2 regions of the Micromonospora sp. DT228 genome follow, and region 1 is predicted to be linked to the other one. Evidence: predicted binding sites of a transcription regulator. Region 1 holds the regulator's gene; the other holds the start of a gene.
The links. The regulator HspR, encoded in region 1, represses chaperone genes until heat shock. The targets are predictions, from matches to a motif close to TTGAGTNNNNNNNACTCAA.
Positions count from the first base shown of each region.

Region 2: the regulator HspR is predicted to act here: its motif matches at 5,852-5,870, upstream of lon (endopeptidase La).

Region 1 is NZ_JBNCKO010000003.1:123,275-137,573, forward strand. It holds gene grpE (nucleotide exchange factor GrpE) at 1-142, shown strand, start outside; gene dnaJ (molecular chaperone DnaJ) at 228-1,412, shown strand; gene ACLQ29_RS07245 (heat shock protein transcriptional repressor HspR) at 1,443-1,883, shown strand; gene ACLQ29_RS07250 (hypothetical protein) at 2,020-2,214, shown strand; gene ACLQ29_RS07255 (hypothetical protein) at 2,384-2,815, opposite strand; gene ACLQ29_RS07260 (GNAT family N-acetyltransferase) at 2,988-3,446, shown strand; gene ACLQ29_RS07265 (cation:proton antiporter) at 3,435-4,649, opposite strand; gene ACLQ29_RS07270 (cation:proton antiporter regulatory subunit) at 4,655-5,155, opposite strand; gene ACLQ29_RS07275 (hypothetical protein) at 5,186-6,277, shown strand; gene ACLQ29_RS07280 (hypothetical protein) at 6,386-6,532, shown strand; gene ACLQ29_RS07285 (epoxide hydrolase family protein) at 6,705-7,841, opposite strand; gene ACLQ29_RS07290 (TetR/AcrR family transcriptional regulator) at 7,927-8,571, shown strand; gene clpB (ATP-dependent chaperone ClpB) at 8,657-11,248, shown strand; gene ACLQ29_RS07300 (hypothetical protein) at 11,374-11,754, shown strand; gene ACLQ29_RS07305 (DUF4178 domain-containing protein) at 11,927-12,529, shown strand; gene ACLQ29_RS07310 (hypothetical protein) at 12,620-13,363, shown strand; gene ACLQ29_RS07315 (hypothetical protein) at 13,436-14,083, shown strand; gene ACLQ29_RS07320 (SDR family NAD(P)-dependent oxidoreductase) at 14,094-14,299, shown strand, end outside.
Region 2 is NZ_JBNCKO010000014.1:49,015-63,313, forward strand. It holds gene ACLQ29_RS24935 (histidine kinase) at 1-38, opposite strand, end outside; gene ACLQ29_RS24940 (hypothetical protein) at 171-1,046, shown strand; gene ACLQ29_RS24945 (DEAD/DEAH box helicase) at 1,140-2,885, shown strand; gene ACLQ29_RS24950 (DoxX family protein) at 2,961-3,365, opposite strand; gene lon (endopeptidase La) at 3,498-5,828, opposite strand; gene ACLQ29_RS24960 (response regulator) at 6,025-6,633, shown strand; gene ACLQ29_RS24965 (histone-like nucleoid-structuring protein Lsr2) at 6,775-7,122, shown strand; gene ACLQ29_RS24970 (hypothetical protein) at 7,250-8,509, opposite strand; gene ACLQ29_RS24975 (hypothetical protein) at 8,793-9,674, opposite strand; gene ACLQ29_RS24980 (hypothetical protein) at 9,837-10,028, shown strand; gene ACLQ29_RS24985 (Asp23/Gls24 family envelope stress response protein) at 10,025-10,342, shown strand; gene ACLQ29_RS24990 (DUF6286 domain-containing protein) at 10,344-10,865, shown strand; gene ACLQ29_RS24995 (hypothetical protein) at 10,862-11,422, shown strand; partial or broken gene ACLQ29_RS25000 (helical backbone metal receptor) at 11,578-12,304, shown strand; gene ACLQ29_RS25005 (TerC family protein) at 12,364-13,290, opposite strand; gene ACLQ29_RS25010 (FKBP-type peptidyl-prolyl cis-trans isomerase) at 13,607-13,999, shown strand.

The sequences.
Region 1 (14,299 bases):
CCCGACCCGCCACGAGGCGGTCGCGCACCAGACCTCGGCCGAGGTCACCGAGCCGACCTGCGTACAGGTCATGCGGCGCGGCTACCAGCTCGGTGAGCGGCTGCTGCGCCCCGCGCTCGTCGCGGTCGCGGACCCGGAATAGTGCGAAGCAGTGACCGGGCCGTCTCGCCCACCGCGCGTCGGTGGGCGAGACGGCCGGGCCGCGACGGTCGAGAGGGGGTGGACCGGTGAGTTCCAAGGACTGGATCGAGAAGGACTTCTACGCCGTGCTCGGCGTGGACAAGGCCGCCTCGGCGGATGACATCAAGAAGGCGTACCGCAAGGTGGCCAGGGAGTCGCACCCGGACCACAACCCGGGCGACGCCAAGGCGGAGGAGCGGTTCAAGGCCGCGTCCGAGGCGTACAACGTGCTGTCGGACTCCGGCCGCCGTCGCGAGTACGACGAGATGCGCTCGCTGTTCGGCTCGGGCGCGTTCCGGCGCGGCGCCCGCGGCGCGGGTCAACCGGGCGGCATGCCCTTCGACGTCTCCGACATGTTCGGCGGCGGCGGCGGGGGCGGCGACCGCCGCTTCGGAGGCGCCGGCTTCCAGGACCTGTTCAGCTCGATCTTCACGGGTGGTCAGGGTGGTGGGCAGGCGGCGCCACGCGGCCCGGGCCGTGGCCGGGACGTGGAGACCGAGGTGGCACTTGACTTCGGCGACGCGGTGCGCGGGGTGACGCTGCCCCTGACGCTGCGCGCGCCGGGCGTCTGCGAGACCTGCCACGGCAACGGGGCCAAGCCCGGCACCCAGCCGCGGACCTGCCCGGTCTGCCACGGTGCCGGCGTGACCAACCGCAACCAGGGGTCGTTCAGCTTCTCCGAGCCGTGCCGCAACTGCCAGGGCGTCGGCACGGTGGTCGAGGAGAAGTGCCCCGAGTGCCACGGCAGCGGCGGTGTCACGAAGACACGCACCATGAACGTGCGCTTCCCGGCCGGCGTGTCCGACGGTCAGCGCATCCGGCTGGCCGGGCGCGGTGAGCCGGGCGAGCGCGGCGGCCCGGCCGGTGACCTGTTCGTGCACGTCAAGGTTCGGCCGGACGAGCTGTTCGGGCGTACCGGCGACGACCTGACGTTGAGCGTGCCGATCACCTTCGCGGAGGCCGTGCTCGGCACGGACCTGCGGGTGCCCACGCTCGACGGCGCGGTGACCCTGCGGGTCCCGCCGGGGACGCCCAGCGGGCGGGTGTTGCGCGCCCGGGGCAAGGGTGTGGTGCGCCGCGACGGGCAGGCCGGCGACCTGCTTGTCACGTTGGACGTGGTGGTGCCGGCCCGGTTGTCCGACGAAGCGCGCACCGCGCTGGAGGCGTTCGCCGAGCAGAGCCCGCCAGCCGCCCGGGAACATCTCGAGGCGCGGGTGCGTCGGATCAGTTAGTCCGGTGGAAGGGACGCGGAGGTGAGCGGGATGTCGGGCGAGTTCCTCGGTTCGGGTGACCCTGCCTACGAGGCCAAGGTGCTGATGATCTCGGTTGCGGCGCGGATGGCGGGGATGCACCCGCAGACCCTGCGCCAGTACGACCGGCTGGGGCTGGTGCAGCCCGGCCGGGCCGCCGGAGGCGGGCGTCGGTACAGCGTCCGTGACGTGGTGCTGCTGCGCGAGGTGCAGCGGCTCAGCCAGGACGACGGGATCAACCTGGCCGGCGTCAAGCGGATCATCGGGCTGGAGCGGCTGTTGGAGCAGGCGCAGCAGCGGGTGGCTCGGCTGGAGGCGGAGCTGGACGCCGCGTACCGACGGGTCGCCGAGCTGGAATCTCTCGCCCGCTTTCCGGGACGGGATCTGGTGCCGACAAATCGCACGTCCACCGCGCTTGTGGTCTGGCGACCCCGTCGTAATCCCGATCGTTGACCTGCCACGCACCCGGAGCTGTTCCTCGGCCCGGGCCGCACCGGATTCCCCGGCGCGGTCCGGGCCGCTTCGGTTAGCCTGTCGATACAGGTCCAATCGGCTTAATACGGACCTACCGGCATGGCGAGGGGGAGCGATGGCGGAACCGGCGAAAAAGGTCGCCCAGCAGACGGAAGAACGGTTGGAAGACCTGGCCGAGACCGTCCGCAAGAAGTTCGACAAGGTGACCGAGGGGACCTACCGAGACCGGGTCGTCGAGGGCCGGTTCGCCGAACAGGGCGACCACGGCGGCGACAAGAGCCGAGCCGAAACTGAACGCAAGCAGGACTGACCGGTGACCGACGTGCGGGCCGGGACCCACGGGGGGTCCCGGCCCGTTCGCCGTCAGAGCGCGGGCCGGGACGCGGTGTCACCGTGGCGGGGGTCCCGGCCCGTCCGCCGTCAGAGCGCGGGCCGGGACGCGAACACCATCCCCGCGATCGCTTGCGGAGAAGTCCAGCTCAGCCGAGGCGGCGGTTCTCGCGGACCAGGCCGCCCTCGCACCAGTCCCGGTAGACGAAGAGGTCCGGACGGGCCAGCAGCACCCGTCCGTTGTGCGCCCAGATCTTCATCAGCTCGTCGCCGTCCCGCTCGGCCTGCTCGACGAGCTTGCGGAAGCGGCGCTTGGGATGGGCGCGGAAGTTCGTCCGGATGCCGTCGGCCGCGTAGATGTAGAGGCAGTGCAGGGCGAAACGCCGGGCCGGGCAGGTCGGATCCATCGCCAGCTCGAAGAGGGTCAGCACCAGCCGGTCGCCGGAGACCAACAGGTCCCAGTCGGGTGGCATCGAAGCCAACGGCACCGAATCGGGCTTGTACGCCCAAGCTCGCAACTCCGCCGGACTCGGATCGACGGGGTTGGCGAAGCCGTGGAACGTCGACTCCTGCACGCTCACCGGCCAACCTTCCGCTCTCGCCCGCGTGTGGCAACGCTGCCTACGGACCCTGGCTGCTGGGGCGAAACGGTAACCCGCCGTCGGGTGCTGCGGTAGTACCCGCGAGGAGCAATTCCGCAACCGTTGGCATGGCCGGCTTCACGGCATCGACCGCGCTGCCGATGATGCTCCTATGACAATCCACGTACGACGGTTGCGGCGCGGCGCCGAGGCCGAGTTCGTCTCGGGGTTGGAGTGGCTCTTCGCCCCTCCCGGCCGCCGTCCCGCCGACTGGGACCGCGACCGCGCCGTCGAGCGCACCGCGCGGGTACTCGACCACGAGGACGCCGCGCTCTTCGCCGCGCGATCGCAGGAGGATCAGGTGGTCGGCGTGGCCAGCGTCTACCTGGACATCCTCTCGGTGCGCTTCGGCCGTCGGGCTTCGATCGAGGATCTCGCCGTGCACCCCGAGTGGCGTTCCCGGGGTGTCGGTTCCAGCCTCCTGGCGGCGGCCAGGGCGTGGGCGCACGACCAGGGAGCCGACTACGTCTTCCTGGAGTCCGGCCTCGCCCGGACCGAGGCGCATCGCTTCTACCTCCGCGAGGGTGCGACCCACGCGGCCGCGGCGTTCAGGTGGAGCTCAGTGCACTGAGTCGACGACCGGGGTCGACTCCCGCCGCTGGGCCGCCGCGCGGTTACGCAGCCACCGCTTGAACCACGGGAAGTCCGGCAGCCGGGCGAGGATCGGCCCGGTCACCACGGTGATCAGGACGTACGTCGCCGCCAGCGCCGCCAACCGCGGCTCGACGCTCCCGGCAGCCACCGCGAGCCCGGCGATGACGATGGAGAACTCACCGCGAGGTACGAGTGCCAGGCCGGCCCGCCATCGACCGGGTTCCGCGATGCCGACCCGGCGGGCCGCGAGGTAGCCGGTGAGCGTCTTCGTCGCCATGGTGACCACGGCCAGGGCGAGTGCCGGCAGCAACACGGGCGGAATGTCCTGCGGGTCGGTGGTCAGGCCGAAGAAGACGAAGAACACCGCGGCGAACAGGTCCCGAAGGGGCGAGAGCAGTTCGGTGGCGTGGTGCGCCACCGGGCCGGAGAGGGCGATGCCGACCAGGAACGCGCCGACCGCCGCCGACACCTGGAGTGACGCGGCGAGGCCCGCGATCAGCAACGTCAGACCGAGTACGCCGAGAAGCAGTGCCTCCGGGTCCTTCGCCGACAGGGCGGACGAGATCAGGTGGCCGTACCTGATGGCGACCACAAGCACGAGCAGCACGGTGCCCACCGCGACAGCGAGTGCGATGCCGCCGCCCAGCAGGCCGGTGCCGGCCAGTACGGCGGTGACCAGCGGCAGGTAGAGCGCCATCGCCAGGTCCTCGATGACCAGGACCGAGAGGATCACCGGGGTTTCCCGGTTACCGAGCCGGCCCAGGTCGGCGAGGACCTTGGCGATCACCCCGGAGGAGGAGACCCAGGTGATGCCGCCGAGCACCAGGGCGGCGACCCAGTCCCAGCCGAGCAACAGGGCGAATCCCGCGCCGGGTAGCGCGTTGAGGACGCCGTCGATCAGCCCCGCCGGTGCCGCCGAGCGCAGGTTGCCGACAAGTTCGTTTGCCGAGTACTCCAGGCCGAGCATCACCAGCAGAAGGATCACGCCGATCTCGGCGCCTACTGCGAAGAACTCCTCGCTGGCGTCCAGCGGCAGCAGCCCGCCGTGCCCGAACGCGAGCCCGGCGAGCAGGTAGAGGGGAATGGGAGAGAGGCCGAAGCGCCGGCTGAGCCGGCTGAGGAGGCCAAGCAGCAGCAGCAGCGCACCGACTTCGATGAGCAGCGTGGTGAAATCGTGCATCCGCCTCAGCCGTCCGGGTCACTGTCGGCGAGGATGGCGGACACGCCGTCGAGACCTCTACGGGTCCCGACGACGACCACCACGTCGCCGGCCGCGAAGCGGAAGGAGGGGAGTGGCGAGACGATCACTTCGCCTTCGCGCAGGACCGCCACGATGGAGGCGCTGGTGCGGGTACGCGCCTTGGTGTCGCCGAGCTTGCGGTTGACGTACGGGGAGCCGGCCGAGATGGCGATCTGCTCGGTGAGCAGACCGGCGGCCTGCTCACGCAGCCCGGAGAGTTGACCGAGCATCAGCGACGCGCCGAGGATGTCGGCCAGAGCCTCGGCCTCGTCGTCGGTCAGCGGAATGTCCGCCTGGCAGGCGTCGGGATCGTCGGGATCGTAGAGAACGAGATCTCGGCGGCCGTTGCGGTGGGAGACGACGCCCAGGCGGCGTCCGGACTCCGTCACCAGATCGTGACGTACCCCGATCCCGGGTAAGGCGGTCTGCTCGACACGTACTCGCACCCGGGCAAGACTACTGCTTCGGAGACGCCGATGATCGGTCGGACATCAGGTCGGGCGGTGCTGCTGCTCGTACCCCTGTTGGCTGGGTGTTCGATCGGCGACGTCCGCCGGACGCCGCCGACCCCTTCGCCCCGGGCGGCCGTCACCGCGTCGTCTCCATCGGCCGCCGTCGCAGAGGTCCGCCGCGTCCGGGTCGCCGTTCCGCAGCGGTACGACCCTCCGTACGTCGAGTTCGTCGACGCCGAGCACGGCTACGCCCTCTTCGCCAACTGCGGCGAGCCACCGCCGGGCGACGACTGTCCGGCGCGACTGTTCGCCACCGATGACGGCGGACGGTCCTGGCCGGAGTTGCGACATCCCCACCCGACGTCGAAGAACCACCAGCTCTACGCCGCGCCGGAGGTCCTGACGTTGTGGAGTGAGCCGTACGGTTGGTGGACCTCGACCGACGGTGGCACCTCGTTCACGCACAGCCTGGACGGGCCGCCGCCGCAGTGGGTAGGCGCGCAGAGTCGATTCCAGTTGATCGAGGGCAGTGGTCAGGTCGGCGAGTGGGACGGTCAGCGGCTGCGCCCGCTCGCCACACAGCCGCGTCTACCCGCAATGCACACGGTCGACGCGGGCGACGGCCCGCTGGTGGTCGCGGTCGGGGAGAAGGACGGGAAGCCGTACGCGGCGGTCTCGTTCGACCGGGGGCGGAGCTGGCAGCAGACCCCGGTGCCGGCACCCGACGGGCCCGTCGCCGTCCTGCGGGCCGTGGTCGATCGGGACGGGACGGGATGGCTGGTCGGGGAGCGGCCGGACCGCAGGTCCTTTCCGGCGCTCTGGCGACTGCGCCGAGGGTGGGATCTCATCCGCGCCGAGGGGCATCCAGCGCACATTTCATCCGTCGCGCCGATCGGCGGCGGGCTGCTCGCGGTGACCAGCTCGGCGGGAACGGGCACGGCCACGGTCGGGGACGGTCGCTACACCGAGCTGCCCTGGCCGATCGGCCCCGACCGAAACCTGTCGGTGCTCACCGACGGCACGATCGTGGCTGCCGGCGGGGACGGTGACATCCTGCTCGGCGTCGGCCAGGTGGCCGAGCGCCGCTGGACGGTGATCATCCTCGACAAGTCCTGACGACCCCGGCTACGTGATCACCGTCAGAGATCTTGGATGAATCCGGCCCCTCCAGGGGCACTTTCTTGCCAAGATCTACTTCTCGGCCACGTACGTGCCCTTGCCTTGGTGGCCTTCGATCAAGCCGAGGACGACCAGGGGGTACGGCACTGGGTGTTCTGCGACCGGTGGCTGGACGGTGGCCGTCGCTACGTGCTCCGCGGCGACCACGAAACCCCGTGCACCGCGCGGTTGCCCCGGCGAATCGGCCCGTAGGGGCCGCGCAAGACCGTGATCGACTCGGTTTTCAGGATGTCGCGGCGTCCGGGCGGTCCGGATGCCCCGACTTCCTGAAAGGCGAGTGGATCAACCGTGCGCCGCGCGTCGGGGCCGGACGCGCCGGTGCCCGCCCCGGCCGAGCGGGTGCGGGCACCTGGGCGCGCCGTGGTCAGCGGAGGCTGGCGAAGAACTCGCGGATGTCGGCGACCAGGACGTCGGTGGCCTGGTGGGCGGCGTAGTGACCGCCGACGTCACCGCGGCCCTCGACGTCCGTCTCGTACGCCGTCCACCTGACGATGTTCGCGTGGTCCCGCTCGGCGAAGCGGCGGATGGACTGAAAGTCGCCGGGGAACATGGCGAGCGCGGTCGGTGCGGTGGTCGGCTCGGTCGGCGGCTCGCCGGCGTGCGCGTCCTCCCAGTAGAGCCGGATCGCCGAGGCGGCCGTGCCGGTGAACCAGTAGAGCGCCACGTTGGCCAGGACGAAGTCGGCGTCCAGGCTCTCGTCGAACAGTTGGGCGTTCCAGGCGAGCAGCCCGACCGGCGAGTCGGCCAGCCCGAACGCCAGGGTCTGCGGCTGCTGACTGTGCACCTGGTTGAAGGAGAACTTGTTCTCGTAGAACCACTGGAGGTGCCCGAGCGCGGCCTGGTCCGCCTCCGAGAGCCCGGCGAACTCGGCCGGGTCGCCGGAGGGGAACGAGAAGAGTTGGGTGACGTGGACGCCGAGGACGTGTTCGGCGTCGATCCGGCCCACCTCCGGCGCGACCATCGAGCCGGCGTCGTTGCCGACCGCGCCGTAGCTGTCGTACCCCAGGCGGTTCATCAGCTCGGCCCAGGCGCGGGCGATGCGGAACCGGTTCCAGCCGGCGCTGCGGGTCGGGCCGGAGAAGCCGAAGCCGGGCAGCGACGGGACGACCACGTGGAAGGCCGGCGCGTCCGGGTCGGTCGGCTCGGTGAGCGGGGCGATCACGTCGAGGTATTCCAGCACCGAGCCGGGCCAGCCGTGGGTGAGCACCAGCGCGGTGGCGTCCGGCCGGGACGACCGGACGTGCAGGAAGTGGATCTGCTCGCCGTCGATCTCGGTGACGAACTGGGGGTGGGCGTTCAGCCGGACCTCGACGGCACGCCAGTCGAACCCGTCGCGCCACCTGTCGACGAGGGCGCGCACCCGATCGGTGCTCATCCCGTAGGCGTCGCCCGCGCCGGGCAGCTCGGCGGGCCAGCTCGTGCGGCCGAGCCGGGCGGCCAGGTCGTCGAGGTCGGTCTGCGGGATCTCGACGCGGAACGGGCGGATCGCGGTGCCGGTCATCTCGGAACTCCTTCGGAACGGAATGTTTCGTTCTGCAATCATAGTAGCAGAGCGGAACGATCCGTTCCACTGCTAGGCTGAGTGCATGTCAACGACTCCCGGCAAGACGCTTGGCGGTCGCCGCGCCCAGGCCGCCCGCAACGACGAGGTCATCCTCGAAGCCGCGCGCGCGGTCTTCCTCGACGATCCGAAGGCGCCGATCGCCGCCGTCGCCGAACGCGCGGGCGTCGGCATCAGCGCGCTCTACCGGCGGTACGCGGGCAAGGAGGACCTGTTGCGTCAGCTCTGCCACGACGGGCTGCGCCGGTACGTTGCCGAGGCCGAGTCGGCCCTCGCCGAGCCGGACGACTGGACCGCGTTCGCCGGGTTTCTGGCTCGGGTGGTCGACGCCGACGTGCACTCGCTCACCGTCCACCTGGCCGGCACCTTCACCCCGACCGAGGAGATGGGCCGGGACGCGGTGCGCGCCAGCGAGCTGGCCACCGCCCTGTTCGAACGGGCCCGCGCCAGCGGGCGGCTGCGCCCCGACGTGGTCGTACCGGATCTGGGGTTGTTGCTGGAATCGTGCGCGGCGGTGCGCGTACCCGATCCGGAGCGGACCGGGCAGTTGCGCCGCCGCCAGCTCGCGGTGCTGCTGGCCGGTCTCTCGACGGCGCCGGACGCGGAACCGCTGCCCGGCCCGGCTCCGGCGGCCGGGGAGTTCGACTGGCGGTGGCGCCCTCGGGAGTGATGGGCGTCACGCGCTAAGGTTGAGTGGAATACGCTCAACTCTGGTTGTGTCCTTCTCAGTGGACAACGCCGATCCGGGGGAGCCCATGAACACCGAAAGACTCACCACCAAGAGCCGCGAGACCATCACGGGCGCTGTCGCGCTGGCCAACCAGCGTGGCCACGCCACAGTGGAGCCCTGGCACCTGCTGCTGTCACTCCTGGACACCGATGGCTCGACCGCCACCGGTCTGTTGCGCGCCGTCGGGGCCGACCCCGCCGAGCTGCGCCGGGCCGCCCAGCGCGCGGTCGACGCCCTGCCGGCCGCCCGTGGTTCGAGCATCGCCGAGCCGACGTTGGCTCGGGAGTTCGTCAACGCCATCGGCGCCGCCGAGCAGATCGCCCGGCCGTTGGGCGACGAATACACCTCCACCGAGCACCTGCTCGCCGGCCTGGCCCGGGTGGGTGGGGCGGTGTCCGGTGCGCTGCAGACGGCAGGCGCCACCGAGGAGGCCCTGGTCGCTGCCTTCCCGACCGTGCGCGGTGGCGACCGCCGGGTCACCACCGCCGACCCGGAGCAGACCTATCAGGCACTGACCAAGTACGGCGTCGACCTCACCGCAAGCGCCCGGGACGGCAAGATCGACCCGGTCATCGGCCGGGACGCCGAGATCCGCCGGGTCATCCAGGTGCTCTCCCGGCGTACGAAGAACAACCCGGTGCTGATCGGCGAGCCCGGCGTCGGCAAGACCGCGATCGTCGAGGGCCTCGCCCAGCGGATCGTCACCGGTGACGTGCCCGAGTCGCTGCGCGACAAGAAGCTGATCTCGCTGGACCTCGGGGCGATGGTCGCCGGCGCGCAGTACCGGGGCCAGTTCGAGGAGCGGCTGAAGTCCGTCCTGGAGGAGATCAAGAACTCCAACGGGCAGGTCATCACCTTCCTCGACGAGCTGCACACGGTCGTCGGCGCCGGCAAGGGCGAGGGCTCGATGGACGCCGGCAACATGCTCAAGCCGATGCTGGCCCGTGGCGAGCTGCGGATGGTGGGCGCCACCACGCTCGACGAGTACCGCGAGCACATCGAGAAGGACCCGGCGCTGGAGCGTCGTTTCCAGCCGGTGCTTGTCGGCGAGCCGACGATCGAGGACACCATCGGCATCCTGCGTGGGCTCAAGGAGCGCTACGAGGTGCACCACGGCGTACGGATCACCGACGCCGCGCTTGTCGCCGCCGCCACCCTGTCGGACCGCTACATCACCGACCGGTTCCTGCCGGACAAGGCGATCGACCTGGTCGACGAGTCCGCGTCCCGACTCCGGATGGAGATCGACTCCCGGCCCGTCGAGGTGGACGAGATCGAGCGGGCGGTCCGCCGGCTGGAGATCGAGGAGATGGCGCTGGCGAAGGAGCCGGACGCGGCCTCCGCCGAGCGGTTGGAGCGGCTGCGTAAGGAGTTGGCCGACAAGCGCGAGCAGCTCACCGTGCTCTCCGAGCGCTGGCAGACGGAGAAGAGCCACATCACCAAGCTCTCCACCGCCAAGGAGGAGCTGGAACGTCTCGGCGGCGAGGCCGAGCGGGCCGAGCGCGACGGGGAGTTGGAGCGCGCCGCCGAGCTGCGCTACGGCCGGATCCCCGCCCTCAAGGTCGAACTGACGCAGGCCGAGGAGGAGTTGGCCCAGCTCCAGGCCGACGGCGCGATGCTCAAGGAGGAGGTCGGCGCGGACGACATCGCCGCGGTGGTTGCCTCCTGGACCGGCATCCCCGCCGGCCGCCTGCTCGAAGGCGAGACGGCCAAGCTGCTGCGGATGGAGGAGTCGCTGGGCGGTCGGGTGGTCGGCCAGGCCGAGGCGGTCGGCGCGGTCTCCGACGCGGTCCGCCGGGCCCGGGCCGGCATCGCCGACCCGGACCGCCCGACCGGCAGCTTCCTCTTCCTCGGCCCCACCGGCGTCGGCAAGACCGAACTGGCCAAGGCCCTCGCCGAGTTCCTCTTCGACGACGAGCGGGCGATGGTCCGCATCGACATGAGCGAGTACGGCGAGAAGCACTCGGTCGCCCGACTGGTGGGCGCCCCGCCCGGTTACGTCGGCTACACCGAGGGCGGCCAGCTCACCGAGGCGGTGCGCCGCCGGCCGTACTCGGTGATCCTGCTCGACGAGGTGGAGAAGGCCCACCCGGACGTCTTCGACGTGCTGCTCCAGGTGCTCGACGACGGCCGGCTCACCGATGGCCAGGGCCGCACGGTGGACTTCCGCAACGCGATCCTGATCCTCACGTCCAACCTCGGGTCGTCGGTGATCGGCGACCTGACGCTGGCCGAGGAGCAGCGCCGGGAGGGTGTCCTGGCGGTGGTCCGGTCGCACTTCAAGCCGGAGTTCCTCAACCGGCTGGACGACATCGTGGTCTTCGCCTCGCTGCGCGGGGACGACCTGCGGACCATCGTCGACATCCAGCTGGACCGGATGCGGCGGCGGTTGGCCGACCGCAGGCTCGGCCTGGAGATCACCGATGCCGCTCGGGCCTGGTTGGCCGAGCACGGCTACGACCCGATCTACGGAGCCCGCCCACTGCGCAGGCTGGTCCAGACGGCGATCGGCGACCAGTTGGCGAAGGCCCTGCTGTCCGGCCAGATCCGCGACGGCCAAACGGTGAAGGTCGACCAGTCCGCAGAACCCAACACCCTCACGGTAACCCCCGCCTAACCACCCCCACCCCGGATGCTTCCCTGCGTTGATCATGGAGTTATTGCCCGACCGCGCGGCGTGTCGGGACAATAACTTCATGATCACCGGGGTCGAAGTGGGGTGGGTGGGGAAAGAGTTGGGGCATGTTTGGGATTGGGAAGAAATGGGAGCGGGAACTCGGTGCGGCCGTCGACACGTTGGTCGCGGCTGACACGCTCGCCTTCGGTGGGGTTGGCATCGCCGGGGCCCTGCTTCCGGTGACGGAGGCGTACGAGCGGGTTTCCGCAGCCGTCGACGACCATCCCGACGAGGTCCGCCGGCAGCTCGACCGCGTGCTGGCCGACGGCACACCCGCCGGCCGGGCGTACGCGGCCACGCTGCTGGAACGACTCGACCCGGCGGCGGCACGAGCGGCCTGGACCTCGTTGCGGGACGACCCGAGCGAGTTCACCACATTCGTCGGCTGTGTCATGGACCGCGAGACCCTTGGCAACTACGCCAGCCAACGGCTCGCCACATCTTGATCCATCTGCGGACACGGACGAACCACCGCCCACCCGGCCGTCCACAGTGCGATCGTGCACAACAGGCGATGCCGCGACTGCCGTCGGTAGTTGAGCTGTCGGTCACGGTACGGGTCGCACCGGAGCCGAGGATTGTTACCGTCTGCGCCGAGGTACCTGGGGAGATGGTCGGGTGGGCAGGTCAGTGACGTACCTGGTGGTGGCGCTTGCCGTACTCGCGGCGGTCGTCATCGTCGTCGCCGTGCGGGTCCGGCGGTCGGCGGCGACCCGGCCCGGCGGGCGGTCGTCGGACGCCACGGCGCAGTCGCTGCGCGGCGACCCGCTTCGCCTGGGCCTGGGCGACCGCGTGCGGATCCGCAATCGGGAGTACGCGGTGAGCGGCACCATCCGCCTGGTCGAGGGAGACTGGAGCTGGGTGCAGCACCTGCTCGACGACGACACCGGCACCCGCTACCGGCTCTCCGTGGAGGACGGCCCCGCACTGGAGCTGGTGCTCTGGACGGCCGAGCCGGGCGCGAGCGTGACCCCGGGTGCCCCGACCATCGACCTCGGTCGGCGGCGCTACACCTGGGCCGAGACGGGGCAGGCCCGCTACACCGCCACCGAGCAGGTCGGGCTGCCGTCGGAAGGGACGATGCGCTATCACGACTACCAGTCCGGTGGCGGGGCACGGCTCTCCTTCGAGGCGTACGGCGAAGAGGGTTGGCGAGTGGCCCGCGGTCACCTGCTCCACCCCGCTGACCTGACGATCCTTCCCGGATCCGGAGAGCGCTGAGCCCGGGCCGGGTGGGCGTGCCGGCTCGTCACGGCATGCCGAAACGGCCGGTTCCCGATACGGTGTGATCGATCTGAGGGAAGGAGAATCATGGTCGATTCCCAGAGCACGCCGGCCCGTCAGCGGCCATCCATCGTGTCGATTTCGAGTTACCTGCTCTTCCTGTTCGCGGCGCTTCAGGTGATCACGCTGATCATCTCGCTCAGCACCTTCAGCAAGACGCGGGACGCCGTCCGCGACGCGTACGCGGGCACCGCCGACGCGGACCAGACGGCCGATGTCTTCGCCGCCATCGGCCTCGTCAGCGGCATCGTGCTGCTGCTGCTCGCGGTCACGCTTGTCGTCCTGGCCCTGTTCAACAACCGGGGCCGCAACGGCGCCCGGATCACCACCTGGGTCGTCGGCGGCATCATGGTCTGCTGTCTGGGCAGTGGCCTGCTCGGCAACGCGGGCGGCCGGTTCAACACCGGCGGCGGCACCGGCGATGCGCCGAGCGCCGAGGAGATCCAGCGCCGCCTGGAGGACGCCCTGCCCTCCTGGGTCGTCCCGGCCAACCTGGTGCTCGGTGCGCTCAGCCTGATCGCGCTGCTCACCGCGCTGATCCTGCTGGCGCTTCCGAAGGCCCACCCGTTCTTCCGCAAGGCCACCGCGGCCTGGGAGCCGCCGGCCCCGGGCGCCAGCTACCCGGGTGCCCCGCAGACCCCGGGTCAGCCCGGTTACCCGCAGTCGTCAGGTGAGCCGGGTTACCCGTCGAGTGGGGAGCCGAGCTACCCGCCGCCGGCGAACCGGCCGGACGACACGCCGCCCGGGTCAACCCCACCGTCGACGAGTTGACGGCCCGGTAAGCACGACGCCGACGATCCCTCCGAGTAGGTTGCAACCCGACGCCTACCGGAGGGATTCGTCGTGTCGTACCCCGAATCGGCATCGGCTCGCCGGCCTGCCGTCGTCCTGTCGGCCGCAACCGTGCTGTGGGTGATGGCGGTGGCCTCGCTCGCGTACACAGTTGTCGACCTGGTGGTGTTGGGCGGGACCGTCGACGCGTTCCGCTCCGCCGCCCGGGACACCTCGGCCAGTCCGGAGCAGATCGACGACGTGGTGACCCTGCTGCGCGCGTCCGCCGTGCTGTCGGCGGTGCTGGCCGCGCTCTCCGCGCCGGTGCTCGCCGGCCTGGCCCTCGGGCTGCTGGCGGCCCGCAACGGCGTCCGGGTGGCTACCTGGGTGGTCAGCGGGCTCGGTGTGCTCGGCGGCTGTTGCAGCGTGGCGGTGCTCATCGGTGAACGGGCCGCGCCGCTGCAACTGGGTGCCGACGACCAGGCTCTCGCCGAGTTGCTGGGCCTGATCGGTGACGCCTACCCGTCCTGGTGGATCCCGCTCAACGCCGGCCTTTCCGTCGGGCAGGTGCTCGGTTACCTTGTAGTAGCCGTGCTGCTGGCCCTGCCGGCGGCGAACGCCTGGTTCGGTCACCGCCGCTCGACCGCGCCGCCCGCGTTCACGTCCGTCCCGCACTATCCGCAGTCGGCGCCGCCCGCGCCCCCGTACCCGCCCAGGTGAGGACCGCCCCGTGCCGCTCGACCCCACCACTGCCGAGCGTCGGGCCCTGATCACCGGGGCGACCGCAGGCATCGGCGCGGCGTTCGCCAGGCGGCTGGCCGCCGACGGTTGGCATCTGGTGCTCGTCGCCCGCGACGCGGCCCGGTTGGCAGAGTTGGCCGGCGAGTTGGGTTCCGCCCACGGCCGCGAGATGGAGACCATCCCGGCGGATCTGTC
Region 2 (14,299 bases), on a different contig from region 1:
CGGCGGTCCGCCCGGGGGGTCACCACCTCGCTCGTCACGCACCGATCCTAGGACCGCCCGGCGCTCGGTCCACCCCTGCGAGATGTCATGGTCGGACCGTGCGATCCGCGCGGGATTCCGGTGACGGACGCGCCTGCCGACCGCGCCGGGACCCCGGCAGGGTCAACGGCATGGAAAACACACTTGTGTACGCGGACAGCAGCCCCGTCGTACCGTCGCCGTCGCCGTCGCCGGCCGCGCCCGGCGCCGGCACGCGGCGGCTGTGGTGGCATCTCGCCGAGATGGCGTTGGCCATGGTCGTCGGGATGCTGCTGCTCGGGCCCCTGTGGGACGCGGCCGGCGCCCCGCTCGGGCTGAGCGGGACGCTGGGCCGGCCGGACGTCGCCGCGCTGGTGATGGCCACGAACATGACGATCGGGATGACGGTGTGGATGCGCTACCGGGCGCACCACTGGCGTGGGGTCGTCGAGATGGCCGCGGCGATGTACGTGCCGTTCCTGTTGGTGCTCGTGCCGTTCTGGGCCGGCCGGCTGGACGGCGAGGCCCTGGTGCTCGGCGGTCACCTGCTGATGGTGCCGGCGATGGTGCTGGTGGCAGTGCGTCATCGGCACGAGTCGCCGGTGGCGGTACGCCGGCATCCGGCCGTGGTGGCGCTGGCCCGCCGCTGGCCGGCCGGGCTGGCGCTGCTGATGACCGTGGAACTGTGGGTCGACCCGAGGATCCTCAGCCCGTGGACGATGCTGGTGCTGCCCAGCGGGTACCTGCTGATCGGTGTGGCCCGACGGACCCTGCGCGGGCCGGGCGTGCTCGCCACCCAACTGGTCGGCCTGGTCGTCTGGGTCGCGCTGACACTGACCGCGGTCGCGGTCGGGGGTCAGACGGCGGCGTGGCTGGTGGCGCTCGGTTGGCTGGTGCACGGCGGGTGGGACCTGGTCCACCACCGCACCGGCCGGGTGGTGCCACGCGGGTACGCCGAGTGGTGCGGCGTGCTCGACGTCACGCTGGGGGGCATCATGATCGTGGCAATCCTGACCGGCGCCGTCTGACGGGGGCGACCTTGTGGGGTGCCGCTGGGCGCCGATCGCGCACTTGTGGCGGTCGGCGCAGCGGCGTGGACGGCGTAATGAAAGGCTTGGCACATGAGTTCCGCACCTGCACAGCACGACGCACCGACTGACGCACCGACTGACGCCGTCCCCGCCGACGCCGAAGAGGTGTACGCCTTCACCGAGCTCGGGCTGCGTCCCGAGCTGCTGGGCGCGCTGTCCGCCCTCGGTTACGAGGAGCCGACCCCGATCCAGCGGGAGGCGATCCCACCCCTGCTGGAGGGTCGGGACCTGCTGGGCCAGGCCGCCACCGGCACCGGCAAGACGGCGGCGTTCGCGCTCCCGCTGCTCAACCTCATGACGGCCCACCGCCAGGGTGGTGACCCGGTCGCGCTGGTGTTGGTGCCGACCCGGGAGCTGGCGGTGCAGGTCTCCGAGGCGTTCCACCGCTATGGCAAGGACCTGGGCGCCCGGGTGCTGCCGATCTACGGCGGGCAGCCGATCGGGCGGCAGCTGCGGGCACTTGACAACGGTGTCGACGTGGTGGTCGCCACCCCCGGGCGGGCCCTCGACCACATCGCCCGGGGCACCCTGCGCCTGGGTGGGCTGGCCACGGTGGTGCTCGACGAGGCCGACGAGATGCTCGACATGGGCTTCGCCGAGGACATCGAGGCGATCCTGGAGCACGCTCCGGCGGAGCGTCAGACGGTGCTCTTCTCGGCCACCATGCCGTCGCGCATCGACGGGATGGCCCGGCAGCACCTGCGCGAACCGGTCCGGATCGAGATCGGCCGGGAGCAGACGGTCGCGGGCGAGGCGCCCCGGGTGCGGCAGAGCGCATACATCGTGACCCGGGCCCACAAGCCGGCCGCGTTGGGCCGGGTGCTGGACGTGGAGTCGCCCACCGCGGCGATCGTGTTCTGCCGCAGCCGGGAAGAGGTCGACCGGCTGACCGAGACGATGAACGGGCGGGGTTACCGCTCCGAGGCGCTGCACGGCGGGATGAGCCAGGAGCAGCGCGACCGGGTGATGGGCCGCCTGCGGGCGGGCACCGCCGACCTGCTGGTGGCCACCGACGTGGCGGCCCGTGGGCTGGACGTCGAGCAGCTCACCCATGTGGTCAACTACGACGTGCCGTCCGCGCCGGAGTCGTACGTGCACCGGATCGGTCGGGTGGGCCGGGCCGGCCGGGAGGGCGTGGCGATCACCCTCGCCGAGCCGCGCGAGCACCGGATGCTCAAGACCATCGAGCGGGTGACCGGCCAACGGATCACCATCGACAAGATCCCCACCGTGGCCGACATGCGGACGCGGCGGTTGGAGCTGACCCAGGCGGCGCTGCGGGAGAGCCTGCTGGAGGACGACCTCGACGGGTACCGGGTGATCGTGGAGACGCTCACCGACGAGTTCGACCTGATGGAGGTCGCCCTCGCCGCCGTGAAGCTGGCCCACGAGGTGACGTCGCCGGGCTCCGACGACGAGGAGGAGATCCCGCAGGTCCCGGTGCGCGGTCCGCGCGAGGGCCGACCGGAGAGCGGCGGCCGGGGCGGCGACCGGCGGGGCGGAGGCCGGCCGCGCTCGGGCGGCGGCAACACCGTCCAGGTCTTCGTCGGCCTGGGCCGGCGGGCCGGGGTGCGCCCGCAGGATCTGGTGGGCGCGATCACCGGGGAGACCGGGATCCGTGGCCGGGACATCGGCTCGATCGAGATCGCCGACCGGTTCTCGTTGGTGGAGGTGCCGCAGGGGGTGGCCGACGAGGTGATCTCCGGGTTGCGGCAGAGCACGATCAAGGGCCGCAAGGCGACCGTGCGCCGCGACCGCGGGGGCGACGAGCGCTGAGCACGCCGCCGGCGACCGCCGGCCTGAACACGCCGCCGGCGACCGCCAGGGTACGACGGTCGCCGGCGCAACGGATCAGAAGGAGTACGGGCCGAACCGGCCCCAGGCCACCACGGCGGCGAGCACGAGCAGCACCGCGCAGGTGATCGCACCCTGGATCTCCGTGCGACGCTCGGCCGCCGTGTCGCGCTGCTTCCTGTCGCGCAGGTGCACGGAGATGCCGCCGATCATGACGATGACCAGCCCGGCGGCGGCGAGCGGGGTGAGCACGGTGGCGATGTCGGCGAGCGGAGGCAGCACCAGCCCGACGGCGGCCAGCAACTCGACCGCGCCGAGCGCCTTGACCTGGGTCGGCGGGACCGGGTCCACCCACCGCATCAGCTCGCGCAACTTGTCCTTGGGCTGGGTCAGCTTGGCGAAGCCGGCGCCGGCGAAGACGGCGGCGAGCAGGATCTGGATGATCCAGAGCACCAGGTTCACGGGGGTTCCTCCAGGGGACCGCCTCGCGGCGGAGAGGTAGTTGAGGATTCAAGCGAGACAGTAGACCTCACCCCGCGTACCACAGGACCCCCGCCGTCTCCGATGACGGCGGGGGTCCTTTTGCGCGCAGCGTCAGACCGTGAAGAGGGCCGGACCGTCCAGCGCCTCGACGTCGGCCGGGCGCAGCGCCAGGGCGAGCACGTCGGCCACGTCGGCCAGGGTGTGCACGGTCAGCGCCTCGCGCACCTCGGTCGGCAGGTCGTCCAGGTCGGGCTCGTTGCGCGCCGGGATGATCACCTCGGTGAGGCCGGCCCGGTGTGCGGCGAGCAGCTTCTGCTTCACCCCACCGATCGGCAGCACCCGACCGGAGAGCGTCACCTCGCCGGTCATCCCGAACTCGGGGCGGACCGGGCGGCCGGTGACCAGCGACGCCAGGGCCGTGACCATGGTGATGCCGGCGCTCGGACCGTCCTTGGGCACCGCGCCCGCCGGGAAGTGGACGTGGATCCGGCGTCCCGCGAGAGCGTTCGGGTCGATGCCGAACCGCCGCCCGTTGGAGCGCAGGTAGGAGAGCGCGATCTGCGCCGACTCCTTCATCACGTCACCGAGCTGGCCGGTCAGGGTCAGCCCCGGCTCGCCCTCCATGCCTGTCGCCTCGATGAAGAGCACGTCCCCACCGGCGCCGGTGACGGCGAGGCCGGTTGCCACGCCGGGCACGGCGGTTCGCTCGGCCGATTCCGGGGTGAACTTCGGTCGCCCCAGGTAGCCGGTGAGGTTGTCCTTGTCGACGCGTACCGGGGTCGGGTCGGTCGCCAGCGTCACCGCCACCTTGCGCAGGATCTTGGCGAGGCCACGTTCGAGCTGCCGGACTCCGGCCTCCCGGGTGTACTCCCCCGCGATCAGCGCGAGAGCGTCGTCGGCGACGCTCACCTCGTCGGCGGTCAGCCCGGCCCGATCCCGCTGCCGGGGCAGCAGGTGGTCGCGGGCGATGGCGACCTTCTCGTCCTCGGTGTAGCCGTCCAGGGTGACCAGCTCCATCCGGTCCAGCAGGGGGCCGGGGATGGACTCCACCACGTTGGCGGTGGCCAGGAACAGCACGTCGGACAGGTCCAGGTCGACCTCCAGGTAGTGGTCCCGGAAGGTGTGGTTCTGGGCTGGGTCGAGCACCTCCAGCAGGGCGGCGGCCGGGTCGCCGGCGTAGCCGGCGGAGACCTTGTCCACCTCGTCGAGGAGCACGACCGGGTTCATCGAGCCGGCCTCGCGCAGCGCGCGGACGATCCGGCCGGGCAGCGCGCCCACGTAGGTACGCCGGTGACCGCGGATCTCCGCCTCGTCGCGGACGCCGCCGAGCGAGACCCGGACGAAGTTACGCCCGAGTGCCCGCGCCACGGACTCGCCGAGGCTGGTCTTGCCCACTCCGGGAGGGCCGGCGAGGGCGAGGACCGCGCCGGAGCCGCGACCGCCGACCACGCCGAGGTTGCGCTCGGCCCGCCGGTTGCGCACGGCCAGGTACTCCAGGATGCGGTCCTTCACGTCGGCCAGGCCGGCGTGGTCGGCGTCGAGCACCGCCCGGGCCGCGGCCAGATCGGTGTTGTCCTCGGTACGCGTGCCCCACGGCATCTCCAGCACCGTGTCGAGCCAGGTGCGGATCCAGCCCGCCTCCGGGGAGGCGTCACTGGCCCGCTCCAGCTTGCCGACCTCGCGCATGGCCGCCTCGCGGACCTTCTCCGGCAGCTCGGCGGCCTCGACCCGGGACCGGTAGTCGGCCGAGCCGTCCGGCTCGTCCTCGCCCAGTTCCTTGCGGATCGCGGCGAGCTGCTGGCGCAGCAGGAACTCCCGCTGGGACTTCTCCAGCCCCTCCCGGACGTCACTGTTGATCTGCTCGGTGACCTCCTGCTCGGCCAGGTAGTCCTTCACCCAGCCGACAAGCAGCTCCAACCGGGCGGTGACGTCCGGCGCGGCGAGCAACTCGGTCTTCTGGTCCAGGGTCAGCCAGGGCGCGTAGCCGGCGGAGTCGGCCAGCTCGGACAGGTCGGTCATCCGCTCCACCGCGTCGATGACCTGCCAGGCGCCCCGTTGCTGGAGCACGGAGGTCACCAGGGCGCGGTACTCGCGGGCGAGTTCCCGGGCGCGGCCGGCGGGAGCGGGTTCGTCGAGTTCGGTCGCCTCGACCCAGAGGGCGGCGCCGGGGCCGGGCACGCCGGAGCCGATCCGGGCCCGGGACAGGCCGCGGATGACGGCGGCGGGCTCACCCTCGGGGAGCCGGCCGACCTTCTCGATGGTGGCGACGACGCCGACCGGACCGTACTCGCCGTCGATGCGCGGCACGGCCAGCAGCTTGCGATCGCCGGTCGCCCGTGCCGCGTCGATCGCGGCCTGGGTGGTCGGGTCGAGGGTCACCGGGATGACCATGCCGGGCAGCAGCACGGCGTCGGTCAGGGGAAGTACCGGAAGAGTTGCCATCGAACACCTGCTATCGCGTTGAGTTGAGCGTGTCTGGCTCAAGTAACAAAGCGTTCCCCTTGTTCCGGACTGTGACCCAGACCACTCCAGGGAGCGTTCCACCCGACTCCCCTCGTTCGGTGCGTACCCGCATGATCGGCACCCACCGGGGAACGGCGCAGACATGCCGGGAGCCGCCACCATCCGACTCGTCGTCGTGGACGATCACCCCCTTTTCGTCCGCGGCCTCGAATTGCTGCTCCCGATCACCAGCGCGGGCCGCGCCGAGGTGGTCGCCTCGACCGGCGACGCCGCCGCCGCCGCGATGCTTGTCGGCCGCTGCCGGCCCGACCTGGTCCTTGTCGACCTGCACCTGCCGGCGCCGGGTGGGATCCGGGCGGTGGCCGCGATCCGGCGGGCCACCCCACGGGTACGGGTGGTCGCGATGTCCGGCGGCGTCGACCCCGCCACGGCACTGGAAGCGCTGCGGGCCGGGGCCGAGGGGTTCCTGCCCAAGACCAGCGAACCGGAGGAACTGCTGCCCCCACTGCTGACCATTCTCGGCGGCTGGGCGGTGCTCCCCGCCGAGTTGTTACGTGCCATGACGCGGCCCACGCCCGCCACCTCGGTCGACCTGGACGGCGAGGAACGGCGGCTGCTGCGCGCGATCGCCGCCGGCCGCAAGACCGTCGACATCGCCGAAGAACTGCACGTCTCGGAACGGACGGTGAAACGGATGACCGCCGCGTTGCTGCGCAGGCTGCGGGTGTCCAACCGGGCCGAGGCGGCCGCCGTGGCCGGGCACACCGGCCTGCTCCATCATTGAGGCTCCGCCATCGGCACCGTTTCACGGTTTTTTTCGGTAACGGAATCGCGACGCGCCGAATGGGACGCATATTGTTGCGCATTACCGGGGTGATAGGTCAGACTTTGGACACATCCCGCCGCACACAGGGAGTAATCGGCAATGGCGAGAAAAGTAATCACGGTCCTGACCGACGACCTGGACGGCGGCAAGGCCGACCGGACGGTCGAGTTCAGTCTCGACGGAGTGGCCTACACGATCGACGTCTCGGACGAAAATGCCGGCGTCTTGCGTAAGGCCCTGGACCCCTACATCAATGCGGGTCGGCGGATCGGCCGCGGTCCGGTGGAGAGCGCCCGATCGATCCGGCGGCCGGGGCGACCCACCGGCGCCGGAATGGATCGGGAGCAGAACCGGGCCATCCGGGAATGGGCCGTCAAGAACGGCTACAAGATTTCCGAGCGGGGCCGGATCCCGGTTGAGGTCGTCGAGGCGTACAAGGCGCGCTGACGCGCGAGTTGCCGACGGGGTCCCGCTGTGACGGCGGGGCCCCGTCGGGTCGTCCGGCACGAGAAACGACGGTGGCCGGTCACCAGGGCCCTCGCCCGGGTGACCGGCCACCGCCGGTCGAGGTCGGTCAGTTGACGTCGATGCGTACCGAGTCGAACGCGGGCGTCTGGTTGGCCCGCTCCATCATCGGCAGGCGGTGCGAGCCGTCACCGGCCCAGACGGAGCACTGCGCGGTCCCCGACTCCGGCAGGCCCGGAATCTGGATCGTCACCTCGTCGGGCTGGGCGCCACCGCGACCGTCCTCGGTCGCGACGAAGAAGGCGGGCACCTCCTGCGGCTCCGGCGGGGCGGTCAGGCTGTCCAACATCCGGCACGCGGTGTGGAAGTGACCCCGCACCAGGCCCTGGGCGTTGAGCAGCGAGCTCTCCACGTAGTAGCCGCCCTGACCGGCGGCCAGGAAGCGGTCCCGGACCAGGTTGCGGGTGCTGACCCGCAGGGTGAACGCCTGGTTGCGGCCGACCTGGTCGGGGAACTGGGTGATCAGCAGGGACGGGTTGTTGGCGGCGGCGCCGACCTCACCGAACTCGGTGCTCACGCAGCGGTTGCCAATCTGGAAACCGTCGTGCGGCTGGAGCCGGCTCTCGTCACAGTCGTTGGCCAGCACGCCGAGCCCGGCGCCGGGGGCGTTGCCGCCACCGTTGTTGCCACCGCCGTTGTTGCCGCCACCGTTGTTGCCGCCACCGGGGCTGGTGGTGGGTGAGCTGCCGCCGTTGTTGCCGGTCGGCTGCACCTGACAGTCGGCGAGCTGCGCGAGGCCCTGCGGCCGAGGTCCGACCCGGTCGATCGCGGTCGTGATCCGGTCCAGCACCGCGCGCCGCTTGCCGGCCAGCGGTTGGAGGATCGCGTTGCGGATGAACGCCTCACCCTTGTTGCCCTCGGCGGCCAACCGGCGGTCCGCCTCGGCGATCTGGGCCTGCAACTGGGCGAGACTCCGGTCCACCTCGGCCCGCGCCTGGGCCGGCACCTGCGGCAACTTCGCCGTCACGTCCGGACAGGCGATGGCCGTGCCGGTGCCCACAGTGCCGTCCTTGCCGTCCTCGCACTCGGGGACCGACTGCTGCCCGTCACCCCAGTGATTACGCACCCAACGACCGTTTTGCCAGGTCCGGCTGGTCGAGGCGCCGCCAGCCGGCGCGGTCGAGCCCGGGCTCGGCTCCACGCACTGCCCCGCGACCGGACGCGGCTTATTTGTCCGCCGGTCCTGGGCCGACGAAATCTGGGTCACGGCGACGACTCCGCCGAAGACCACGAGCGTGCCGACAACGGCCAGCAGACGCTTGCTCCGCGCGTTGCCGGATGACCGGCGCGCCCGTGTGGACCTGCGCATCGAATTGCTCTCCTTCTCGATCCGGTAGTGGATTCCTGCCCTCGGCGGACCGACGGATGTGAGAGGGCACGCCACGGCGGTGAGCACCGTGACCTACCCGGGTAATGCGTCGATGGCCGACGATGCCCTTTCCGCACCGTCTCCCGCGCCCGGGGGCGCGGATGGGGAGATCCTGTTCATTCGCGCAGGAGTACGGGACGGCGACCGGGAAGGTTCAACCGTCGCGCAGGAAATTGCCGGGACCGGATCCGGAGCCGGTGTCAGCAGGGAGAACGGGCGCCGGTCAGTCGACGCAGAGGTGGTCGAAGGCGAATCCGCCGACCAGTTCGGCGCGGCGTCGACTCAGCGCGACGATCTGCGCGGTCAACTCGGCGCGCGGCAACAGGTCCGTTTCGGCGTTCGCCCGCAGCCGCTCCCCGACCGCGACGGTGGCGAGATCCTCGGCCAGTTGGGCCGCGTCGATGCCGCAGGAGAAGCGCTGCTCGGTCACCGCGACCCGCTCGACCAGGCACGCGTCGGGGCGGACCTGCACCCAACTCCACCCCTGCGCCGTCCCGTCGGCCCAGCGCACGTGCAGGCCGCGCACGATCGGGTCGGCCACCCGTCCCGCCACGTACGCCTCGACCGCCGCCGCGCGGGTCAGCGCGCCCAGGTCGTTGACCCGCCCGGTGCGGCCGTCGGGCAGTCGACCGAGGATGTCCCGGAAGCCCATCGGGGCCGGGTCGTCCCCGTCGGCGGTCACCCCGGCGGCGCCCGCCGCGTAGGCGCGCGCGTCGATCACGTACTCCACGAGGCGTCGGCCGTGCTCGGCAGCCCGCAAGGTCGGCGACCCGATCCGCAGCACGGGCAGGCCGGCGGCGGCGCTGACGGCGTCGGTGAGTCGCTCGGCACGCTGCTGCGCCGAGCCGGCGGGGGCCACCGGGCCGATCTGGACGGCGACGATCGCCCGGCCGGTGTCGGCGGCGCAGACCACGACGTCGAAGCTGGCACGGCTGGCCGAACTCCACTGACTGCCGGTGACCCCGGGCGGGCGACCCTGGACCAGATCGCTGAGCCGGCGCGCCGGATGGACCCGGTGGCCGGCGCGACTGAGCGGTGTCTCGCGCCCGCCGTCGGCGGGCAGCGCCCGCAGCCAGCCGCGATCGTCGCTGCCGATGCTCGTCATCTGCCTGATCCATCCGCCGGTCGGTCGAGCCGGGCCGAGTCTAGGTGGTCGATCATGCGACCCCGAGTTTGCATGTGACCGGGATCACAGGCGACTGACGTTCCAGGGGCGGCCGGCGGGTGTATCCAGCGACCGCCGGTACCGCGCCGGCCGGAGGTGACCATGTCGCGACAGCAGTTCGGCTTCCTCGCCGGGTTTCTCGCCGTGGCGGTCTGGGCACTCGCCGGCATCGGCGTGGCCGCCCTCGCCGTACTCGCGGGCCTGCTCGGCTGGCTCGTGGTCCGGGTGCTCGACGGCGACCTCACGGTGACCGGCCTCGGCGACCGCCACACCGACCCGCGGCGGCGCCGATGACCACCCGTCCCGCCGACGCCGCGGAGGTCGCGCGGATCGCGGTCCGGGCGGCCGGCCTGGTGCCGGGCGTGTCCGTCGTCCGCCCGGCGGCGGTCCGCCTCGACGACCGGTCCGTCGGACTCGACCTGCACCTGATCACCTGGTACGGGCACAGCGTGCCCGCCATCGCCGAGACGGTCCGGGCGGTGGTCGCCGACCGGGTGGCCGCCAGCACCGGGCTGCACGTAGCGATGGTGACAGTCACCGTGGACGACCTGCTCGTCCCGGGCGTCGACGTCTCCGCCCCCGCGACCGTGTCCGCCGAGGGCGGCTGAGATGCGCAGCGTCAACCGGGTCGCCTCGCTGGTGCTGGCCACCGTCCTGCTCGTCGGCGGGGCGCTGGTGGCCGCCCAGGCACTGCTCCTCGCCCTGGACCGGCCGGTGCCGCTGGAGCCCACCGGCTGGCTCGACGCCCTGAGCGGCGCCCGGTGGCGCGACCCGGGCGTCCAGGCGGTGGCCGGCGGCGCCGTCCTGCTCGGCCTGGTCATCCTGGTCGCCCAACTGCGCCCCTGGACGCCGGTGCGGTTGCGCACCGACGAACACGACGGCTGGCACCTGCACCGGCGCAGTGTGGAGCGGCGACTGGCCGACGCCGCCAGCGCGGTGCCCGGCGTACGCCGCGCCCGGGTCCGGGTCCGACGGCGCGGCGGCCAGTGGCGCCCCCGGGTGCGCGCGACCGGCGACCCGGCGGCCCGGCCGGAGATCGAGTACGCGGTGCACCAGGAGTTGCACCGGCTCACCGCGCCACGCTCCGGCCCCATCGACGTCCGGCTCCAACCTCGCCGGCGGCCGGCATGACGAACGCCGCGCACCGCCTGTTGTGGACCATCATCGCGCTGCTGCTCGTGGCGGTCGGCGGCGCGGCGCTGGCGGCCGGCCACGGCGCCCTGCCCGGCGCCGACGCACGGGCGGTGGTGCTCAGCGCCGGGCTGCTGGAGCGGTGGCGGATGGCCGCGCCGTGGAGCACCCTGGCCGCGGCGGTCGGCGGGGTCCTGCTCGCCCTGGCCGGGCAGCGCCTGCTGGCCCGGGAGGTGCGGCGACCCGCCGGTACGCTGCGCGGCACCCTGAGCCACCCCGGGCGGCGACCGGGCCGGACCCGGCTGGCCACCGATGTCCTCACCGACGCGCTGGTCCGGGACCTGACCGGCAACCCCGGGGTACGCCGGGCCCGCGTCGTGCTCACCGGCGAGCCCCCGCGCCCCGACGTGTGGATCCGGGTGGACCTGACCGCCGACGCGGCGACCGCGGGCGTCCGCGAGCACGTACGCGCCGCCGTCCGCCGGTTCGCGGCGACGACCGACTGCCAGCCGGCGCACCTCGACGTGACCGCCCACATCGAGCCGGTCCGACCCTGACCGACACCGAACCAGGCCGACACCGAACCAGGCCGACACCGAACCAGGCCGACACCGAACCAGGCCGACACCGAACCAGGCCGACCCTGACCCGCGCCGGGCCGGGCCGGCGGGCATGATCGGGCCGGGGACGGGTGTCGGACGGAGGTGCGCGGGTGCGGGTGGTGTCGCTGGTGCCGTCGCTGACCGAGGCGGTGGCGCTGACCCTGCCGGGGCTGCTGGTCGGAGCCACCGACTGGTGCAGCCACCCGGCCGGGCTCGACGTCGCCCGCGTCGGCGGCAGCAAGTACCCGGACCTGGACCGGGTCCGCGCGCTGCGGCCGGATCTGGTGCTGCTCAACGTCGAGGAGAACAGCCGGGCCGACGCCGAGGCGCTGCGGGCGGCCGGTGTGCCGGTGCGGGTCACCTACCCGCGTACCGTCGCGGGCGCCCTGACCGAGCTGGGCGAGCTGTTGGCCGAGTTGGGCGCACCGGCCGAGCCGGACTGGCTGCGGGCCGCTCGGCGCTCGTGGGCCGCGCCGCCCCGGCTGGTGCCGCCCCGCCGCGCGGTGGTGCCGGTCTGGCGTCGACCATGGGTGGTGCTGGGCAGCGACACGTTCGCCGGCGACGTGCTGCGCCGACTGGGCGTGATCAACGCCTACGACGAACACCCCGAGCGCTATCCCCGCCCGCCCCTCGCGGAGCTGCGCGAGCAGGCGCCCGACCTGGTGGTGCTACCGGACGAGCCGTACCGGTTCACCGCCGAGGACGGGCCGGAGGCGTTCCCCGGCGTACCGTGCGCTCTGCTCTCCGGTCGGCACCTCACCTGGTACGGACCCCTCCCTGGCCGAGGCGCCCATGCTCCTGGCCGAGCAGCTGTCCCGGCCGGTGGTAGTCGACTGACGCGGACGGCCCGGCAGCTCAGCCGCCCAGCGGGCCCAGCGGCTCAGCGGCTCAGCGGCTCAGCCGTCGACGCCGGGGCGACGCGCGGCCACGACGCTGGCCCCGATGGAGACCGCCAGGGTCAGCACCACCACCGCGAGGGTCGACCAGACCGGCAGCTTGCCCACCGGCGTCTCGGCGAGGATGAGCTTGAGCCCCGCGAAGCCGAGCAGCAGCGCCAGACCGTAGCGCAGGTAGCCGAACTGGCGCAGCAGGCCGGCGAGGCAGAAGTAGAGGCTGCGCAGTCCCAGTACGGCGAAGGCGGTCGCCGTCCAGACCAGGAAGGTGGTCGTGGTGATGGCGAGGATCGCCGCCACCGAGTCGATGGCGAAGACCACGTCGGTGGCCTCGATGGCGACGAGCGCCACCAACAGCAACGTCGCCACCCGCCGACCGGCGACCCGGGCCGTGAACCGGTCGCCGTGGTAGCGGGCGTCGGTGGGCACCAGCCTTCGAAACAGCCGCACCACGACGTTGCGTTCCGGGTCGACGTCCGGCTTTCCGCGTACGGCCAGCCGCCAACCCGTCCAGATCAGGAAGGCACCCAACACGAACCCGGCCCAGGCGAGCCGGTCCAGCAGCTCGGCGCCGGCGAGGATGAACAGCAGACGGAAGACGAGCGCTCCGACGACACCCCAGAACAGCACCTTGTGCTGGTAGCCCGACGGCACTCGGAAGTAGCCGAAGAGCAGGGCGAAAACGAACACGTTGTCCACCGAGAGCGCCTTTTCCAACAGGTAGCCGGAGAAGTACGCGATGGCCGGGTCGCCGCCGAGGCCCCACCAGAGGACCACCCCGAACAGCAGACCCGCGCCGATCCAGATGGCGCTCCACAGCACCGCCTCGGGTAGTTCGATGACGTGGTTGTCCCGGTGCAGGAGCACGTCCACGGCGAGCAGCACGGCGATCAGCGCGCTGGTTGCCGCCCAGGCCCACAGCGGCACCATGACCGTCGCCTCAGCCACCGACGCCCTCCGCATCGACCACGGCCACCGCCCGACACCGCATCCGCCGGCTGTGTCGAGCCTAGGCGAGCGGCCTCGGTCCAGACCGGGGAAGTCGGATCCGTCCGCCGATCTTGCACTTTCTGTCGTCCTTGTGTCGGGGAAAGGGGCTTGTGCCAGGGCAGAAAATGCAAGATCGACGCATGGTTGGGGTGGGTGTGGGGTCGGGGTGGGCGGGTCTGCCGCACATCGGTGGCGGGTGATCCGGCAGGATCGACGGTGACCGGACACATCAACCGACACGGCAGGAGATCCCCGCATGAACCAGGCAGCAGGCGCCCGATCCGGCAAGCCCGAGGTGGGTCCGATCGAGGGTGCGCCGCCGGCCGACCTCGTGATCGAGGACATCACCGTGGGTGAGGGACCGCAGGCCGCACCGGGCCAGCTCGCCAGCGTGCACTACGTCGGCGTGTCGCACTCCACCGGCGACGAGTTCGACTCGTCCTGGAACCGGGGCGAGGCGTTCGAGTTCCCGCTCGGCGGCGGTCAGGTCATCGCCGGCTGGGACCAGGGCGTCGTCGGCATGCGCGTCGGCGGCCGCCGCCGTCTCACCATCCCGCCCCACCTGGGGTACGGCGACCGCGGTGCGGCCGGCGTCATCAAGCCGGGCGAGACGCTCATCTTCGTCGTCGACCTGCTCGGCGTGCGCTGACCGATGCACGGGGGGTCGTCGGCACGCGCCGACGACCCCGCGGCGGACCCGGAGCACGCGGGGGTTGTGCGGCGCGCGCCGACGGCCTCGCGCCAGACCCGGAGCACGCAGCGGTTGTGCGGCGCCGACGGCCTCGCGGCGAACCCGAAGCACGCGAGGGTCACCGACGCGTGCCGGCGGCCCACACCCGACACGGATCCAACGGGGTCACCGATGAGCGCTGGCGGCGTTGCGGCGGACTCGGATCGCTCGGATCGCTCGGATCGCTCGGATCGCTCGGATCGCTCGGATCGCTCGGAT